2 regions of the Massilia sp. NP310 genome follow, and region 2 is predicted to be linked to the other one. Evidence: predicted binding sites of a transcription regulator. Region 2 holds the regulator's gene; the other holds the start of a gene.
The links. Region 2 encodes LexA, which represses DNA repair genes until DNA is damaged. Its sites were predicted from a motif close to ACTGTATNNNNATACAGT; they were not measured.
Positions count from the first base shown of each region.

Region 1 (8,876 bases), 1.2 Mb from region 2:
CCTTGAGCGCGGTCCAGCGCGCATACTCTTCCGCCGGCATCACGTCACGCAAGCTTGCGCCATCCGGATTCTTGCGCATGCCGATGAAGCTTGGCAGCAGCGTGATCCCCCTGAAGAAACCCGGGTTGGCCGAGACGCTTGGCGCCGACAGGTATTCCTGCGAATTCCGGATGACATTTTCGACCTGCTGCGAGCGCCACTGCATGTCCTTCGGCACCGGCCCGTACATGCCGAACACCCACAATACGTGCTCGCCCTTCGACACCTTCCACATGCCCGGTCCGGGACGCTGGGCCACGACGTGGATCTGCTCCGGCGCCGGTTCGGCGGCGCTGTCGGCGACATCGACGGCAGCCTGCGCCTGGACAGCCACATCTTCCGATTGCGCCCAGGCGGGAGCGGTCAGCATGCATATGCAGAAAGCAGGTACGGCGAGTTTGCTCATGAAATGATCCGGTGATGGGAATCGCCAGATCTTACGCCAATGGCAGCGTCGGCGAAGCCGCTGTAACACGGCTGTTTCAATTACATGAACGGCGCATATCATGCATACGTCAGCCTTCCGGCGGCTCCGGCACATCTGGCCGGTCCAATAATTCCTGCGCCAGCTTCAAGCCCTTGACCATCACCGAAAACGCCTCGTGCTTGGACGCCTCGTCCGGCACGCGCAGCACGTACGACGGGTGGTAGATCGTCACCACCCAGCTGTCGCCATGGCGTATGGGCCGTCCCAGCTTGTCCTTGAGCGTCGCACTGCCCGCCTGCAGCACCGACTTGAGCGCGGTCGCGCCCATCGCCACGATGACCTTGGGCTTGCGGGTGGCGATCTCCTTCTCGAGCCAGTAGTGGCAGGCCTCGATCTCCTTCTGCGCCGGCGTCTTGTGCAGGCGCCGCTTGCCGCGCGGCTCCCACTTGAAATGCTTGACGGCGTTGGTGATGTAGACGCCCTTGCGCTCCACGCCGGCCTGCTCGAACACGCGGTCGAGCAGCTTGCCGGCCGGGCCGACGAAGGGCTGGCCGGCCAGGTCTTCCTGGTCGCCCGGCTGCTCGCCGACGAGCATGATCTGCGCGTGCTTCGGCCCCTCGCCGCCGACCGCCTGGGTCGCGTGTTCCCACAGGTCGCAGCGCCGGCACTCGTCCAGCTTCGACGGCTGCTGGCGCTCGGGCTGCGCCTGTTCGGCTTCGATCGGGATCGTGCGACCGCTGCGCCGCCCTACCGCCTCGACCTGGCCGATGCGGCGCGCGCCGAGGCCGGCCTGGCTCACCAGCGACGGCACCAGCGCGCCTTCCGGCAGGTTCTTCCAGAAGCGCGACGGGATGTGGCTGTTCATGACCTGCGTGTTCAGGCGCGCCGGGTTGAAGATGCTGCGGTAATAGGTCAGCCACAGGGCCTCGCCCGCATCGTCGAGGTCGGCCGCGCTCGACATCAGCGGGCCGGTATGGTGCAAGGTGGCGCCGTCCCACAGCACGCTGGCGTCGGGCGTGGCGATCATCCAGCTCACCTTGCCCATGCGCGCCACAAAATGTTCGGCCACCTGGGGCAGGACGTCGTGGGCGGGTTCAAACCAGGCCACGAAATGGGGCGCGCCGGCCTCGATCGGCCGTTCACGGAATCGGATGTAGGCGTGCATATCGTGTACCTCGCGCCGCACCGCCTTGACCATCACGTGCAGCCGCTGCCCGTCCGGATCGGCGGGCGATTGCACGTCGTGCTCGCCCTGTTGCCAGCGCCAGATCACCCGATACAGGAAGGCCCAGCGGTCGTGATCGCGGTAGCAGGCGGCGGTCTGCAGCATCTCCATCAGGGAGCGAGGGACATGCGGCCTTGGCGCCGTTGCATTGGAAGGCTCCTGCTCAACCGCTTGAGTCGCCAGGAGGTCGCCCCCATTATGCGCAGCAGCTTGGGAAGCCGGCGCACCCGAGAACAGGTCGGCGCCCGGCGCGCCCCAGGTCACCGCCTCGGGCGGCACGCCGGCGCGCAGCAATTCGCGCGCCACCGCGCGCCATGCGGTGAAACCGTCCACCAGCAGCGGCTGGCCCGCGCGCACGCTCGCCACCGCGGTCGCGGCGAGGGCGGCGGCGCTGGCATTGGCATCCGCGCCGGCGCTGGCGCTCATGCCGCCTGCAATTCGGGCCACAGGTTCATCTGCTGCGGCGCATCGGCCATGTGCTTGCGCAGCAGCTCGGAACTGGTCGCGCCCTGCGCCGGCTTGTAGTCGGCGGTGACGACGAAGGGCGCCAGCTTCTTGAGGCTGCAACGCAGGCGAGATAAATCTTCCCAGCGGATGCGGCGCAGGCGGCGCAGCTCGACGATGCGCTTGGCGTTGCGCAGGCCAATGCCGGGAATGCGCGGGATCAGCGACGCATCCACCCGGTTCAGGTCCATCGGGAAGTGCTCGCGATTGGCCAGGGCCCAGGCCAGCTTGGGGTCGACGTCCAGTGCCAGGTTGCCCGTTTGCGGCATCAGTTCACCAGCCGTGAAGCCGTAGCCGCGCAATAAAAAGTCTGCCTGGTACAGGCGGTGCTCGCGCAGCAGCGGCGGCGGCGCCAGCGGCACGCTGCCGGGGCTGTGCGGGATCGGGCTGAAGGCCGAGTAATACACGCGCTTGAGCTTGTAGCTGCCGTACAGCGTCTCGGCCGTGTTCAGGATGGTGTGGTCGTCGCTGGCGTCGGCGCCGACGATCATCTGCGTGCTCTGGCCAGCCGGCGCGAAGGCCGGCGCCTTCGGCTCTTCGGCTTTTTCGTCCAGTTTGCGCCGGATCGAGCCCATCGCCAGCTTGATCGTGTGGACGCTTTTTTCGGGCGCGAGGCGGGTCACGCTGTCGTGGGTCGGCAGCTCGATGTTCACCGACAGGCGGTCGGCCCAGCGGCCGGCCTCCTGGATCAGGAGCGGATCGGCGTCGGGAATGGTCTTGAGGTGGATGTAGCCGCGGAACTGGTGCACCTCGCGCAGCTGGCGCGCCACTGCCACCAGCTGCTCCATCGTGTAGTCGGCCGACTGGATGATGCCCGAGCTGAGGAACAGGCCGTCGATGTAGTTGCGCAGGTAAAAATCCTGGGTCAGCTTCACGACTTCATCGACCGCGAAGCGCGCCCGCGGCACGTTCGAGGTGCGCCGGTTGATGCAGTACTGGCAGTCGTAGATGCAGAAATTGGTGAGCAGGATCTTGAGCAGCGAGACGCAGCGGCCGTCCGGCGTATAGCTGTGGCAGATGCCCATGCCGGTGGTGGCGCCCAGGCCGTCCTTGCCTTCGGAGCCGCGCTTGGGCGCACCGCTGCTGGCGCAGGATGCGTCGTACTTGGCCGCGTCGGCCAGGATTTCGAGCTTGTCGTTGAGTTCCATCGCGCGCGCGTGACTGTATGGACATACAGTATAACGCGGCGTGCAGTCGCGCACGGTGCGCTGGCGCAGGCATGTGTGCCCGCCGACGGTTCAAATACGGGACATCAAACCGAAATCAAGCGCTCGGCCTGGGACAACTGTTGCGCTTCCATCCGGCCCGCGAGCTTCGCCAGGTAGGCGCTGGCCGCCGCCACGCCGGCGCCGCCGGCCCGGTGCAGCCAGGCATAGGCCTCGACCAGGTCGCGCTGGGCGCCCTGCCCGGTGGCATACATCACGCCGAGGTTGAACTGGGCCCGCGCATGGCCCTGGCGCGCGGCGCACAGGTACCAGAAATGGGCCGCCTCGTAGTCGCGCTCCACGCCCTTGCCGCAGTCGTAGCGCAGCCCCAGCTCGAACTGCGCCAGCGCGTGCTTCTGGTCGGCCGCCTTGTGGAACCAGTCGGTCGCCTCGGCCGGGTCGCCGGTTTCGATCCGGTCGAGCAGCGCGCCGACCATGTACTGGGCCGGCGCGTAATCCTGGCCGGCCGCACGCCGGTACCAGGCCAGCGCCTGCGCGCTGTCCTGCTCGACGCCGTTGCCGGCCTCGAAACGCAGGCCCAGGTCGAACTGGGCCCGCAGGTGGCCCTGCTCGGCCGCCTTGCGATACCACTGTGTCGCCTGGGCCGGATCCTGCTCGGCCCCGTTGCCGGCATCGAGCAACTGTCCCAGGTGGTACTGGGCCGCCGGCAGCCCCTGCTCGGCCGCGCGCCGGTACCAGGCGGCCGCCTGCGCCGCGTCGACCGCCACACCCTGTCCGTGTTCATGGCGCATGCCGAGGCTGTTCTGGGCGCCGGCATGGCCCTGGTTTGCGGCGCGCCGGTACCACGCCAGGGCCAGCGCTTCGTCGCGCGGGACGCCGTGGCCGGTGTCGTAAATGAGCGCGAGATTGAACTGCGAGCTGGCATGCCCCTGCTCGCCGGCGCGGCCGTACCACAGGATCGCCTGCCGGCTGTCCTGCTCGACGTCCTGGCCCTTGTCGTAGCGCAGGCCGAGGTTGAACTGGGCCGGCGCATGGCCCTGCTCCGCCGCCTTGCGCATCCAGGCCAGCGCTTCGCGGGCGTCGCGCGCCACGCCCTGGCCGGCCTCGTAGCGCAGCCCCAGGTTGTACTGCGAGCGCACATAGCCCTGCTCGGCGGCGCGCCGGTACCAGTGCAGCGCCGCTTCCTGGTCCTGGGCCACGCCCTTGCCGGTCTCGAACATCATGCCCAGGTTGTGCTGCGCGCCCGGCTCGCCCTGGTCCGCCGCCTGGCTGAACCAGTGCAGCGCCCGGCCCACGTCGCTGGCCACGCCATGGCCTTTCGCGTACAGCCAGCCCAGGTTGTACTGGGCCGGCGCGTAACCCTGGTCGGCCGCGCGCCCGTACCAGTGGGCCGCCTGGCCGAAGTCCTGCTCGACGCCCTGGCCCTTCTGGAACATCACGCCGAGGTTGTACTGGGCCTGCGCCAGGCCCGCCGCCGCCGCCATCCGGTACCAGGCCACCGCCAGCTCGTCGTTCTTCAGCACGCCCTGGCCGCTCACGTACATGAAGCCCAGGCTGTGCTGGGCCTGGGCCACGCCGCGCTCGGCCTGCGCTTTCACACGGAGGAATTCGGCGGAATGCGCAGCGCTGTAAGTGGGCGTGGCGCTCGATTGCAGCGGGGCGTCGAGCATGTTCGGTCAGGCCTGCACCGCGCGCAGGCTGGCGCCCGACTGGGTGCGCAGCGCGGCCATGAAGTCCTGCAGCGAAATCGGACGGTAGTACAGGTAGCCCTGCATCGTCAGGCAGCCGTTGGCGCGCAGGTAGCGCGCCTGCTCCTCGGTCTCGACGCCTTCGGCGATCAGGTTCAGGCCCAGGCCGCGCGCGATCGAGATGATCGCCAGGATCACCGGATAATGGCCGTCTTCCTGGTGGATCTCCTTGACGAAGGACTGGTCGATCTTGACGGTGTGGATCGGGAAGCGGTGCAGGTACGACAAGGACGAGTAGCCGGTGCCGAAATCGTCGATCGCGATCGACACGCCCAACTGGCACAGCTTGTTGAGCTGCTCGATCGCATACTGCGGATTGCGGATGCAGATGTTCTCGGTGATCTCGACCTCGATCTGCTGCGGCGAGATGCCGTAGCGCGCCAGCGCGCCACGCATCTTCTCGAAAAAGTCGCCGCGGTCCAGGTATTGCGGCGACAGGTTCAGCGACAGGCGGATCTCGCTGCCGCCGATCGCATTCCACTGCAGCATGTCGCGGCACAGGGCGCCGATCATCCAGTCCGAGATCGGCAGCATCAGGCCGTTCTCTTCGGCGAACGGCAGGAACTCGCCCGCCGACAGGCGGCCGCGGGTCGGGTGGTTCCAGCGCATCAGCGCTTCGGCGCCGGTGATGCGGCCGGTCATGGCGTCGATCTGCGGCTGGTAGAACATCTCCAGCTCGTCGTGCTCGAGCGCGCGGCGCAGCGCCTGCTCCAGCGCGATCTTCTGGTGCGACACTTCGAGCATCGAGTCGTGGTAGAAGCTGTGGCCGTTCTTGCCCAGCGCCTTGACCTGGTACATCGCGATGTCGGCGTGGCGCAGCAGCTCGTCGATCGATTCGCCATCCTTCGGATAGATCGCGATGCCGATCGAGGCCGAGATGTGCACCTCGTGGCCGTCCAGGTCGAACGGGTCCTGCAGCACTTCCAGGAATTTATCCGCCACCATGCGCGCGTCGTCGCGATCGCGCAGCTCGGGCAGCACGATGGTGAACTCGTCGCCGCCCTGGCGCGCCAGGGTGTCGCCCTTGCGCAGGCATTCCTTCAGGCGGCTGGCCGCCTGCTGCAGCAATTCGTCGCCCTTCACGTGGCCCAGCGTGTCGTTCACCAGCTTGAAGCGGTCCAGGTCGATGAACATCACCGCGAGCTCGGTCTGCTTGCGCTTGGCCTGGATCACGGCCAGGCCCAGGCGGTCCTTGAACAGGATGCGGTTCGGCAGGTCGGTCAGGATGTCGTGGTAGGCCTGGTAGGAGATGACCTCTTCGGCGCGCTTTCGGTCGGTGATGTCGCGCGCCACGCCATAGGTGCCGAAGAATTCGAGCTTCTTCACTTCCTGGTCCGGCACGTGCATGCCGATCGCGTTGAGCGAGATCGTCATCAGCGTGGTGTTGAAGGTGCGGTCGTGGCCATTGCCGCCGCGGCACTTCAGGCGCAGCTCGACGTTGCGCGAGGCGCGCTCGTCGACGCGGCGCTCGTTGAACACGTAGCGCGCGCGCTCCAGGTCTTCCTCGTGCACCAGGATCGAGTAGTGCTGGCCGATCAGCTCTTCGCGGGTGTAGCCGAGCAGCTGGTAGGCGCGGTCGTTGACGAAGGTGAAGCGGCCCTCGTGGTTCAGCGTATAGATGATGTCCGGCGACGAGTCCACCAGGTAGCGGTACATCTTCTCGGAGTTCTCGAGCTGGTTCGCGATGCGCGCGTTATCCAGCGTCAGGCGCCGCCGCTGCAGCGCGTTGCTCACGGTGGAGAGCAGCTCCTCGCGGCTGTAGGGCTTGCGCAGGTAGCTGTAGGCGCCGCGCTTGAGCGCGCCGATCGCGGCGTCGATGCCGATCTCGCCGCTCATCACGATGACGTCGGCGTCGATGCCCCTCTCGTTGATGAAGTCCATGATCTCGTGGCCGCCGATGTCGGGCAGGCGCAGGTCGAGCAGGACGAGGTCGAAGTGCTGACGGGACAGTTGGGCCAGGGCTTCGGTCCCCGACGGCGCGGTGACCAGGCGGTAGCCGCGTCCCTGCAGCAGTTCGTACAGCGAGGACAGCAGGCGTGGCTCGTCGTCGACCAGCAGCAGGCGTGGCTGGCTGTCGGTCTCGAGGGTCTGGGAGAAGGGAGCGGGTTCGCCGGGAAGCATGGTGGCGGTGACTGGATGCGCGTGCATGGTGAGGGTCAAGCGGAACCGAGGGCGCGCGCCGGGAGCGCAGGGGCCGCGCCGGCGCCGGACCACGCCGGCAGGAGGATTTCAAAGGAAGTGCCGGTGCTGCCGCTGCGGCAGGCGATGTGGCCGTCCAGCTGCTTGACCAGGCCATGGACGATCGACAGGCCAAGGCCGCGGTTGGCGCCGGCCTCGAGGCCGTCCTTGGCGCTCCTGACCGGAGAGAACAGGTTGGCCAGCACCTCGCGCGACAGGCCCGGGCCATTGTCGCTGACGACGAGTTCCAGGTAGACCCGGCGCTCGCGGTTCACGTGGCCGCGGTTGACGATCTCGATGCGCCCCGCCGGGCGCGAGCCCAGGGCTTCGACCGCGTTCTTGACCAGGTTGACCAGGATCTGCTTGAGCAGGTCGGGATCGCCCTCGATCGCGCCATCGCCTTCCATGCGCGCCACGACCTGGGTCGTGGCCGGCACGTAGCCGCTGCCGCGGAACAGGCGCAGCACGTCGTCCACCACCTTGGCCGCGTCGAGCGGACGCGGAGCAGCGTCCGGCGTGCGCTGGTCGGCCAGGCTGCCGATCAGCTGGCCGACGCGGTCGATCTCTTCGCTCAGGATCGACAGCTCGCCGCCCACCGGCTCCTGGCGCGCCAGCTTGCCGTCCAGGACGCTGAGGTAGTTCTTGATGATCGCCAGTGGATTGTTCACTTCGTGGATCACGCGGCGCGAGGCGTCGCGGAATTCCTCGGCCACGCTGGCCAGCTGGCGCCGCGCGTGGCCGCGCTCGAGCAGCAGGTTCTCCAGCGCCGCGGCGGCCTGCGCGCCGAAGGCCTGCATGAAACGCTCGCGGCGCTGGCAATGCGGCAGCTGCCAGCCCGGCACGCCGCCGATCAGCACGCCCAGGCAACGCGGGCCGGCGACCAGCGGCACCACCACCAGGCTGTCGGTGCCCAGCATGCGCAGCAGCTGCTCCTCGGCCAGGCCCAGCTGGTCGTGGTGGCGCGCGCGCTGCACGAAAGCCGGACGGCGTTCCAGCGCGCTGCGCGCGACCGGACCGCCTTTCGCCAGCGGCAGCGTGAACTCGGCGATGCGCTGCGCGCCGAAGGTCGGCGCGCCGGCAAGCAGCTGGCCGGTCGGGTTCTCGAGCAGCACCACGGCGCTGTCGAAATCGAACAGGATGCGCGCGGTGCGCGTCATCGCGTCCAGCAGGCTGGACTCGCCCTGCTGGCGCGCCAGGCTCTGGCCGACTTCGGACACCAGCACCATATTGCGCACTTCCTCGTTCAGGCGCTGTTGCACCGGATCGACGGGCGCTGGCGGCGCGTAGGCCGGCGGGCTCGGGATGTCGTCGGCGCCCGCCAGGTCGATGCCCAGGTGGGCGGCGGCCTGCTCGACCTGGCGCGCGGCCTTCTCCACCAGCTGGGCCGCGTCTCCGGCGTCGAGGCCGCACAGCGCGCTGGCTTCCAACACCATCGTCGCATCGTCCGCATGATGGGACAGCACGTGCGCCAGGCGCACGATGCGGATCAGGGGATGGCTGGACTCGAGCCGTTCGCTCGGTTCGTGGTGGTACAGCACCGCGTCGGCCAGGAAGGAATCGAGCTGCCAGCGCTCGATCAGCCAGGCGCC
Region 1 is NZ_CP080379.1:3,730,881-3,739,756, forward strand. It holds gene KY496_RS16390 (TraB/GumN family protein) at 1-409, opposite strand, end outside; gene KY496_RS16395 (UdgX family uracil-DNA binding protein) at 555-2,117, opposite strand; gene KY496_RS16400 (putative DNA modification/repair radical SAM protein) at 2,114-3,343, opposite strand; gene KY496_RS16405 (tetratricopeptide repeat protein) at 3,448-5,031, opposite strand; gene KY496_RS16410 (EAL domain-containing protein) at 5,038-7,230, opposite strand; gene KY496_RS16415 (HDOD domain-containing protein) at 7,266-8,876, opposite strand, start outside.
Region 1: KY496_RS16400 (putative DNA modification/repair radical SAM protein) is a predicted target of LexA. The motif match lies at 3,356-3,373, and genes of this name have one in related genera.

Region 2 (8,876 bases):
GTCGCATCCTGGCCGAGCTGGCGCCGAACGAACCCGAGGTGCATGGCCTGGTGGCGCTGATGGAACTGCAGGCGTCGCGCATGGCGGCGCGCCTGGACGCGGCCGGGCGGCCGGTGCTGCTGCTCGACCAGGACCGCGCGCGCTGGGACGGCGTGCTGGTGCGGCGCGGCCTGGCCGCCCTCGAGCGCGCCGCGCGCATTGGCGCCCCGCGTGCTTCCTATGTGCTGCAGGCCGAGATCGCCGCCTGCCACGCGCGCGCGCATCGTGCCGGGCTGACCGACTGGCGCCGCATCGCCGACCTGTACGGCGAACTGGCCGTGGTCCAGCCCTCCCCCGTCGTCGAGCTCAACCGCGCGGTGGCGGTGGGCATGGCCGACGGCCCCGCGGCCGGCCTGGCGCTGGCCGACCGGCTGCTTGCGGATGGCCGGCTGGACGGCTACCACTGGCTGCCGAGTGTGCGCGGCGACCTGCTGTTCAAGCTCGGCCGCCGGCCGGAAGCCCGCGCCGAATTCGCGCGCGCGGCCGCGCTCGCCGCCAATGCGGCCGAGCGCGAACTGCTGCTGGCGCGGGTGCGCGATGCGTCCGATGCCTGATCCTGAACAAATACTGCGCGTTAATTGATGTCTATGCCGGAAGGATACATACCGCTATGATCGAGGCTGGATAGAATAAAACTCAAGTGATCGTGACGGGAGAGCAGCAATGAAATTCCGGTTCTGGGGAGTGCGTGGATCGATCCCTTCGCCGGGTCCGCGCACCGCGCGCTACGGCGGCAACACCACCTGCATCGAGGTGCGCACCGACGCCGGCGCCCTCCTGATCCTGGACGGCGGCACCGGGCTGTTCCCGCTGGCCCAGCACCTGGTCCAGCAAGGGCCGGTGGCGGCCAATATCTTCATCACCCACAGCCATTGGGACCACATCCACGGCCTGCCCTTCTTCGCGCCCTTGTTCGTCAAGGGCAACCGGGTGCGCCTGCACGGCGCCCACGACGAAATCACGGGCTACGGCATCGAACACGTGATGAACGCGCAGCTGCAGAACAGCTATTTTCCGGTCGGCGAAGCGCAGATGAGCGCCACCCTCGACTATCGCACGCTCGATGTCGGCGTGCCGATCGCGCTGGAAGACGCCGTGGTGTCGAACGTGGCGATGAACCATCCGGTGCTCAATCTCGGCTACCGCATCGACTGCAACGGCAAGTCGCTGTTCTTCACCGGCGACCATGAGCCCTGGCCCAACCCGCACCCGGCCGGAAGCGCCGAGCACGCCGCCTGCGAGGAACAGCTGCGCGAGCGCGAACGCCGCATGGACGCCGTCATGCGCGGCGTGGACGCCCTGATCGTCGATTGCTCCTACACGCGCGAGGAATACCCGTCCAAGCTCGGCTGGGGCCACGGCACCTTCGACGGCGCGTTCGACATGGCGCTGCGGGTGGGCGCGCGCACGCTCTATTGCACGCATCACGAACCGACGCGCGGGGACGACGAACTGGAAGCGGTGTTTGCCGGGGTGATGGCGCGCTACGAGGGGCGGCTGGATGGCTTGCAGGTCTTCCTCGCCTACGAGGGACTGGAAGTCGATCTCGGGTAGATCGCGCAAGGCGTAAAAAAAGCGGAGCCATTCAGCTCCGCTTTTTCGTTGCGCCCAGCGCTTGTCACATGATGTGGGTGCCCACCCACCACGCCACCGCGGCGATGAACGCCGATGCCGGAATGGTGAAGATCCAGGCCCACACGATGTTGCCGGCCACGCCCCAGCGCACGGCCGAGGCCTTCTGCGCGGCGCCCACGCCGACGATCGCGCCGGTGATGGTGTGGGTGGTCGACACCGGGATGCCGAAGGCGCTCGACATCAGGAGCGTCATCGCGCCGCCGGTCTCGGCGCAGAAGCCGCCCACCGGCTTGAGCTTGGTGATCTTCTGGCCCATGGTCTTGACGATGCGCCAGCCGCCGAACAGCGTGCCGAAGGCGATCGCGGCGTAGCACGAGATGATGACCCAGGCCGGCGGATGGGCGTCGTTGGCGCTGACGTAACCGGCGGCGATCAGCAGCATCCAGATGATGCCCATGGTTTTTTGTGCATCGTTGCCGCCGTGGCCCAGCGAGTAGGCCGCGGCCGAGACCAGCTGGAGTTTACGGAACAGGCCGTCGACCTTGCGCGGCGTCGCCTTCACGAAGACCCAGGCCACGATCAGCATGATCACCGAACCGAGCACGAAGCCCAGCAGCGGCGCGACCACGATGAAGGCGACGGTCTTGAGCAGGCCGCCGGAGATCAGCGAGCCGGTGCCGGCCTTGGCCACAGCGGCGCCCACCAGGCCGCCGATCAGGGCGTGCGAGGACGAGGACGGGATGCCGTAATACCAGGTGATCAGGTTCCAGGAAATCGCGCCGACCAGGGCGCCGAAGATGACGTAGTGATCGACCACGCTCGGGTCGATGGTGCCCTTGCCGATGGTCTGCGCGACCTTCATGTTGACCACGAAGATCGCGATGAAGTTGAAGAAGGCGGCCATCGCGACGGCATGCTGCGGCTTCAGGACGCCGGTCGACACGACGGTGGCGATCGAGTTCGCCGAGTCGTGGAAGCCGTTCATGAAGTCGAAGATGAGTGCCAGCACCACCAGCATGCCCAGCACATAAATGCTGATGTTAACAGTATCCATGGTTGTTTCGCTCGAACGACGCTTACGCGTTTTCGACGATGATGCCTTCGATGATGTTGGCCACGTCTTCGCAGCGGTCGGTCACGGTTTCCAGGATCTCGTAGATCGCCTTCATCTTGATCAGGTTGCGCACGTCCGGTTCGTCGCGGAACAGCTTGGACATGGCGGCGCGCATCACATGGTCGGCGTCCGACTCGAAGCGGTCGATCTCTTCGCAGATGGCGACGATCTTTGGCGCATTGTCCATGTCGTGCAGCATCGAGACCGCTTCCTGCACCTTCAGGCAGCACGACAGGCACAGCTCGGCCAGGCGCTTCGCCTCCGGCGTCACCGCATGCAGGTCGTACAGGGAAACGGTCTGGGCCGCGTCTTCCATCATGTCCAGGATGTCGTCCATGCGCGTGATCAGCTTGTGGATGTCGTCGCGGTCGAGCGGAGTGATGAAGGTCTTGTGCAGCAGGTCGACCGTGGCGTAGGTGATCTTGTCGGCCTGTTTTTCGATCGTTTCGACCGCATGGGTACGGGTTTCCAGATCGTCGAAATTGGTCATCAGGCCGACCATTTCATGGGCACCCTTCACGCACAAGGCCGCGTGCTGGTTGAACAGTTCAAAGAAATTGCCTTCTTTAGGCAAAAAGCGTCCAAACATTGTTTTTCTCCGTTTTTCTCTCGGTATTGCCGACGCTCCGGGAAAAGCGACGGCATGGTATGCGGCGTGACGCTGGCCGCGCTATGCGGCTTAGTCGCCCTGGTAGATAGACAGGTTGCCGCTGTAATTGCCAAACTTGGTGTATTGGCCAATCCAGGTCAGACGAATCGCCCCGATCGGGCCATTACGCTGCTTGCCGATGATGATCTCGGCGGTGCCTTTGTCAGGCGAATCCGGGTTATAGACTTCGTCGCGGTACAGGAAGATGATCACGTCCGCATCCTGTTCGATAGCGCCGGATTCGCGCAGGTCGGACATCACGGGACGTTTGTTGGGGCGTTGTTCCAGCGAGCGGTTCAGCTGCGACAGCGCGATCACGGGGCACTGCAGCTCCTTCGCCAGGCCCTTGAGCGAGCGCGAGATCTCGGAAATCTCGGAGGCGCGGTTGTCGCCCGGCTTCGAACCCTGCATCAGCTGCAGGTAGTCGACGATGATCAGGCCCAGCTTGCCGCACTGGCGCGCCAGGCGGCGGGCCCGCGCGCGCATCTCGATCGGATTCAATGCGGGGGTTTCGTCGATGTACAGCTGGGCATCGTTCATCTTCTGGATGGCGTGCGTCAGGCGCGGCCAGTCCTCGTCGTGCAGGCGGCCGGTACGCAGGCGGTGCTGGTCGAGCTGGCCGACCGAGCCGAGCATACGCATGGCCAGCTGGGCGCCGCCCATCTCCATCGAGAACACGGCGACCGGCAGGCCGGCCTCGATCGCGACGTTCTCGCCGATGTTCACCGAGAACGCGGTCTTGCCCATCGACGGACGGCCGGCGACGATGACCAGGTCGCCCGGCTGCAGGCCGGAGGTCATGCGGTCGAGGTCGATGAAGCCGGTCGGCACGCCGGTGATCTCGCCCTGGTTCTCGCGCGAGTACAGTTCGTCGATGCGCTCGACCACCTGGGTCAGCAGCGGCTGCACCGCCAGCCAGCCCTGGGCGCCGCGGGCGCCCTGCTCGGCGATGGCGAAGATCCGCGATTCCGCCTCGTCGAGCATCTGCTTGACTTCCTTGCCCTGCGGATTGAAGGCATTGCCGGAAATCTCGTCGGCGACGGTGATCAGCTGGCGCAGGATGCCGCGGTCGCGCACGATCTCGGCGTAGCGGCGGATATTGGCGGCCGACGGCGTGTTCTGCGCCATCGCGTTCAGGTATTGCAGGCCACCCACTTCCTCGGCCTTGCCGAGCTGGTTGCAGGCTTCATAGACCGTGATCACGTCGGCCGGCTTGCCGGCGTTGATCAGGCGGACCATCTGTTCGAAGATGATGCGGTGATCGTAACGGTAGAAGTCTTCCGCATGCATGAAGTCGGCGATGCGGTCCCAGGCGGCATTATCGCGCAGCAGGCCGCCGATGACGGACTGCTCTGCTTCGATGGAGTGCGGGGGGATGCGCAGGGCTTCGATCTGCGGGTCTGAGGGTGCTGCGTTCATGGGCGGCATTATACCTTCTCCTGTCACACGGCTGTCATAATTGGTGAGTTTCAAAAGCAAAAAAGCCGGGAGAACCCGGCTTTTTCGTGTACTGCTTTTACTTCAGTTCAGCATTCGCTTAGGCAGCTTCGCCCACGACAGCGATGGTGATTTCCGACACGACGTCGGTGTGCAGGGCGACTGCAACCGGGAATTCGCCGGTGGTCTTCAGCGGGCCGTTCGGCAGGCGAACGGCAGCTTTTTCGACCGGGAAGCCCTGCTTGGTCAGCGCTTCAGCGATGTCCGCGTTGGTGACCGAACCGAACAGACGGCCGTCGACGCCGGCCTTCTGGCCGATGGTGACGGTCAGGCCGCTCAGCTTGTCGCCTTGGGCTTGGGCGGCTGCCAGCTTCTCGGCGGCTGCTTTTTCCAGTTCGGCGCGCTTGGCTTCGAACTCGGCCACTGCCGACGCGGTAGCGCGGCGTGCCATCTTTTGTGGGATCAGGAAGTTACGTGCGTAACCATCCTTGACTTTGACGACGTCGCCCAGGTTGCCGACGTTGATAACTTTTTCCAACAGAATAACTTGCATGTTTTATCTCCAGGATATCTGACTGTCGTGACCGACGATTAACCGTGGTGCAGGTCGGTGTACGGCAGCAGCGCCAGGTAACGGGCGCGCTTGATGGCGGCGTCGACCTGACGCTGGTAGTGCGCCTTGGTGCCGGTCAGACGTGCTGGCATGATCTTGCCGTTTTCCTGGACGAAGTCCTTCAGGGTGTCGACGTCTTTGTAGTCGACCTGCTCAACGCCGGCGGCGGTGAAGCGGCAGAATTTCTTGCGCTTGAACAGCGGGTTCTGCTGCTTGCGCTTCAGTTTTTCTTTGGCTTTGTTTTTGTCGAACTTTTTACCGAATGCCATTTCGAGGCTCCTGTATATCTAAATTGCCGAACTAGGCGGCACTGAAATCAATGATGTGAAACACCAGGGCTTTGCTGTTGCGATTTTTTCGTGCGAGGAATCCATCGAAGCGGTAGCTGGCGCCGAGCTCGGCGTTTCCGAACCTGCCCGAAATCTCGCCCGCGGCGAACGCGGGAACTTCGAACTCGACCAGGCGATCGATCCCCGCCTCGCGCTGATGCGAACTGTGCATCAGGACGGCTGAAACGATCGGCACGCCGGCCGGGGTGTAGCGCAGTACGTCACGCTCGGCGATGGTCGCCACGAGCTGGAGCTGATTCACCCGGTTCTACTACTGCTTGTTACGAATTCCTGGAAAAAATCTTAGGCAGCGGCGGCCGGGGCAGCTGCAGGAGCGGCTGCTTCTGCACGGTGGCTCTTGGCTGCGTCTTCGCGCTGCACCGATTTCATCATCGGCGACGGTGCGGTTTCTGCTTTCTTCATCTTGACGGTCAGATGACGCAGAACGGCATCATTGAACTTGAATGCGGTTTCCAGCTCGACCAGGGTCTCGTTGTCGCATTCGATGTTCAGGCAGATGTAGTGAGCTTTTGGCAGCTTCTGGATCTGGTAAGCCATCTGGCGGCGGCCCCAGTCTTCCACGCGATGGATGTTACCGCCGCGGCTGGTCACCGTGGTCTTGTAACGCTCGATCATCGCCGGGACTTGCTCGCTCTGGTCCGGATGGACGATAAAAACGATTTCATAATGACGCATGCATTACTCCTTGAGGACGTTTTACATAAATGCCCACCTCGGCGTCAAGACGAGTGTGGGAAGGGAACAGCCAGCTAGTATAGCGTGAAATGGGCAAAAAGGGAACTTGGCTGTCAAGCGCCCCATCGCGGCGCCGCGCTCACTCGACAATTAGGCCCATGGAAGCCCTATTTTTTGTCTTGTGCGCGCTTTTTTTGCGCTTTTTCGTGTATATCACTTGCGTATAGCAGAATACTGTACAAAAATACAGTCTACCTCTACAACCCGTTGCTGCAAGATTATTTATGCTCAAGCTCACTGCAAGGCAAGAACAGATCCTTAACCTGATCAAGGAAGCGATCGAGAACACGGGTTTCCCTCCGACCCGGGCCGAAATCGCGGCCGAACTGGGCTTCCGTTCGGCCAATGCGGCCGAAGAACACCTGCAAGCCCTGGCGCGCAAGGGCGCGATCGAGATTTCGCCGGGCACTTCGCGCGGCATCCGCCTGGTCGGCGCCAGCGTCGAGCAGATCCCGATGCCGCCACCTTCCCTGATGTCGCTGCCGCTGGTCGGTCGCGTCGCCGCCGGCAATCCGATCCTGGCGCAAGAACACGTCGAAGCGACCTATAACGTCGACACCGCGATGTTCGCGGCGCGGCCCGACTTCTTGCTCAAGGTAAAAGGCTGGTCGATGCGCGACGCCGGCATCATGGATGGCGACTTTTTGGCGGTCAAGAAAATCGATAGCGCCAAGAACGGCCAGATCGTCGTCGCCCGCCTGGGCGAGGAAGTCACCGTCAAGCGCTACCGCAAGACCGGCGACCTGGTCGAACTGCTGCCCGAGAACCCCGACTTCAAGGTCATCGAAGTCACGCCCGACGAAGAGTTTGCGCTCGAGGGACTGGCGGTTGGGTTGATGCGTAGCTGGAACTGATCGGCTTCACCTCTTGAGCACGCCGGCCTGCGGGCCGGCATTCACTATTATTGCTTGGCCTTGTTGACCACCGCATTATGCTGGTCCACGAAGGCCTCGGTCGCGCTGCGCCAGGCGGCGAAATCGGCCAATACCATCTTCGAATTGACTTTCGCTCCCTCGGCGATGTTCTGGCGCACCGCCTCCAGATAGGCGGTCGAGGCCTCGGTTTCCTGCTTGTTCATCAGCTTGGCGATGTCGGGCGGGATGCGCTTGGTCAGCGGCGACTGCGCGTTCAGGTTGGTCACCATCTTGTTGTAGCAATCCTGCCAGCTGGTCACGGCGTTGTTCACGCGCTCGATCTCTTCATTGATCTTCGACACCGCCGGGATGCGCGGCAACGGGCAGCGGTATTCGCCCGACTGCAGCTCGGCGCCATCGTAGCCCTTGATCCAGTAGTCGATCTCGGCGCGGCGAAGGACGCGCTGCTGCATGATCACGAGCGAGTCGGCGGCGACCTTATTGCCCTTGGCGGCCGACTTTTCGAACCACTCCTTCGCCTTTGCCTCGTCGACCGCGCCGGCTTCGCCATACCAGTACATCTGGCCCAGCTGCTGCTGGGCCTGTGGATTGCCGGCATTGGCCAGCTTGGTGTACAGCTTGAGCGCGCCCGCATAGTCCTTCTTCTCGAACAGGGCGTTGGCATCCTCGAGTTCGCCGGCGAAGGCGGCGCCACCGCTTGCGAAGGACACCGCGAGGAACAGGCAGGACAGGATTCGTTTCATGGGCATACCGTAAGGCTGGGCTGGTAAAAGTCCATGATAGCCGTGTTTTACGGCTGGGCTCAACCGCAAAAATGACGAGGCCGGCATTTGCCGGCCCGATCAGGACAGTTTTACCTGGCTTTACGCATCCAGCGCCTGGCGGAAGTCGCCGACCAGGTCGGCGGTGTCCTCGATGCCCACCGACACCCGGATCAGGCCTTCCGCGATGCCCATGCTGGCGCGCCGCTCGGGGCCCATCTCGAAGAAGATCGTGTGCGCCACCGGAATCACCAGGGTGCGGTTGTCGCCCAGGTTCGAGGCCGGGATCGCCAACTTGAGGCGGTTCAGGTAGTCGAACGGGTCGATCTCGTCCTTCAGCTCGAAGCTCAAGAGCGAGCCGCCGGAGCGGAACAGCGTCTCGACGATCGCATGCTGCGGGTGCGAGGCCAGGCCCGGGTAATGCACGGCGGCGACCCGGTCGTCGGCTTGGAGCATCGTCGCCAGCGCCAGCGCATTGGCGCAGGTGCGCTCCATGCGCAGGGCCAGCGTCTCGGCGCCGACCGCGATGTGGTGCGCCGCCTCCGGCCCCAGCGCGGCGCCGAAGTCGCGCAGCGCCTTGGCCCGCAGCTGGGCCATGCCTTGCGCGGCGCTCGGCTGCTTGCGGAAGTTCTGGGCGATGTTCGGATACGCGGCCCAGTCGAACAGGCCCGTGTCGGTCAGCGCGCCGCCCAGCGCGATGCCGTGGCCGCCGATCGACTTGGTCAGCG
Region 2 is NZ_CP080379.1:2,563,793-2,572,668, forward strand. It holds gene KY496_RS11290 (RNA polymerase sigma factor) at 1-593, shown strand, start outside; gene KY496_RS11295 (MBL fold metallo-hydrolase) at 703-1,593, shown strand; gene KY496_RS11300 (inorganic phosphate transporter) at 1,658-2,668, opposite strand; gene KY496_RS11305 (DUF47 domain-containing protein) at 2,691-3,317, opposite strand; gene KY496_RS11310 (replicative DNA helicase) at 3,408-4,805, opposite strand; gene rplI (50S ribosomal protein L9) at 4,915-5,367, opposite strand; gene rpsR (30S ribosomal protein S18) at 5,406-5,696, opposite strand; gene priB (primosomal replication protein N) at 5,728-6,018, opposite strand; gene rpsF (30S ribosomal protein S6) at 6,060-6,452, opposite strand; gene lexA (transcriptional repressor LexA) at 6,737-7,366, shown strand; gene KY496_RS11340 (tetratricopeptide repeat protein) at 7,414-8,130, opposite strand; gene KY496_RS11345 (cystathionine gamma-synthase family protein) at 8,251-8,876, opposite strand, start outside.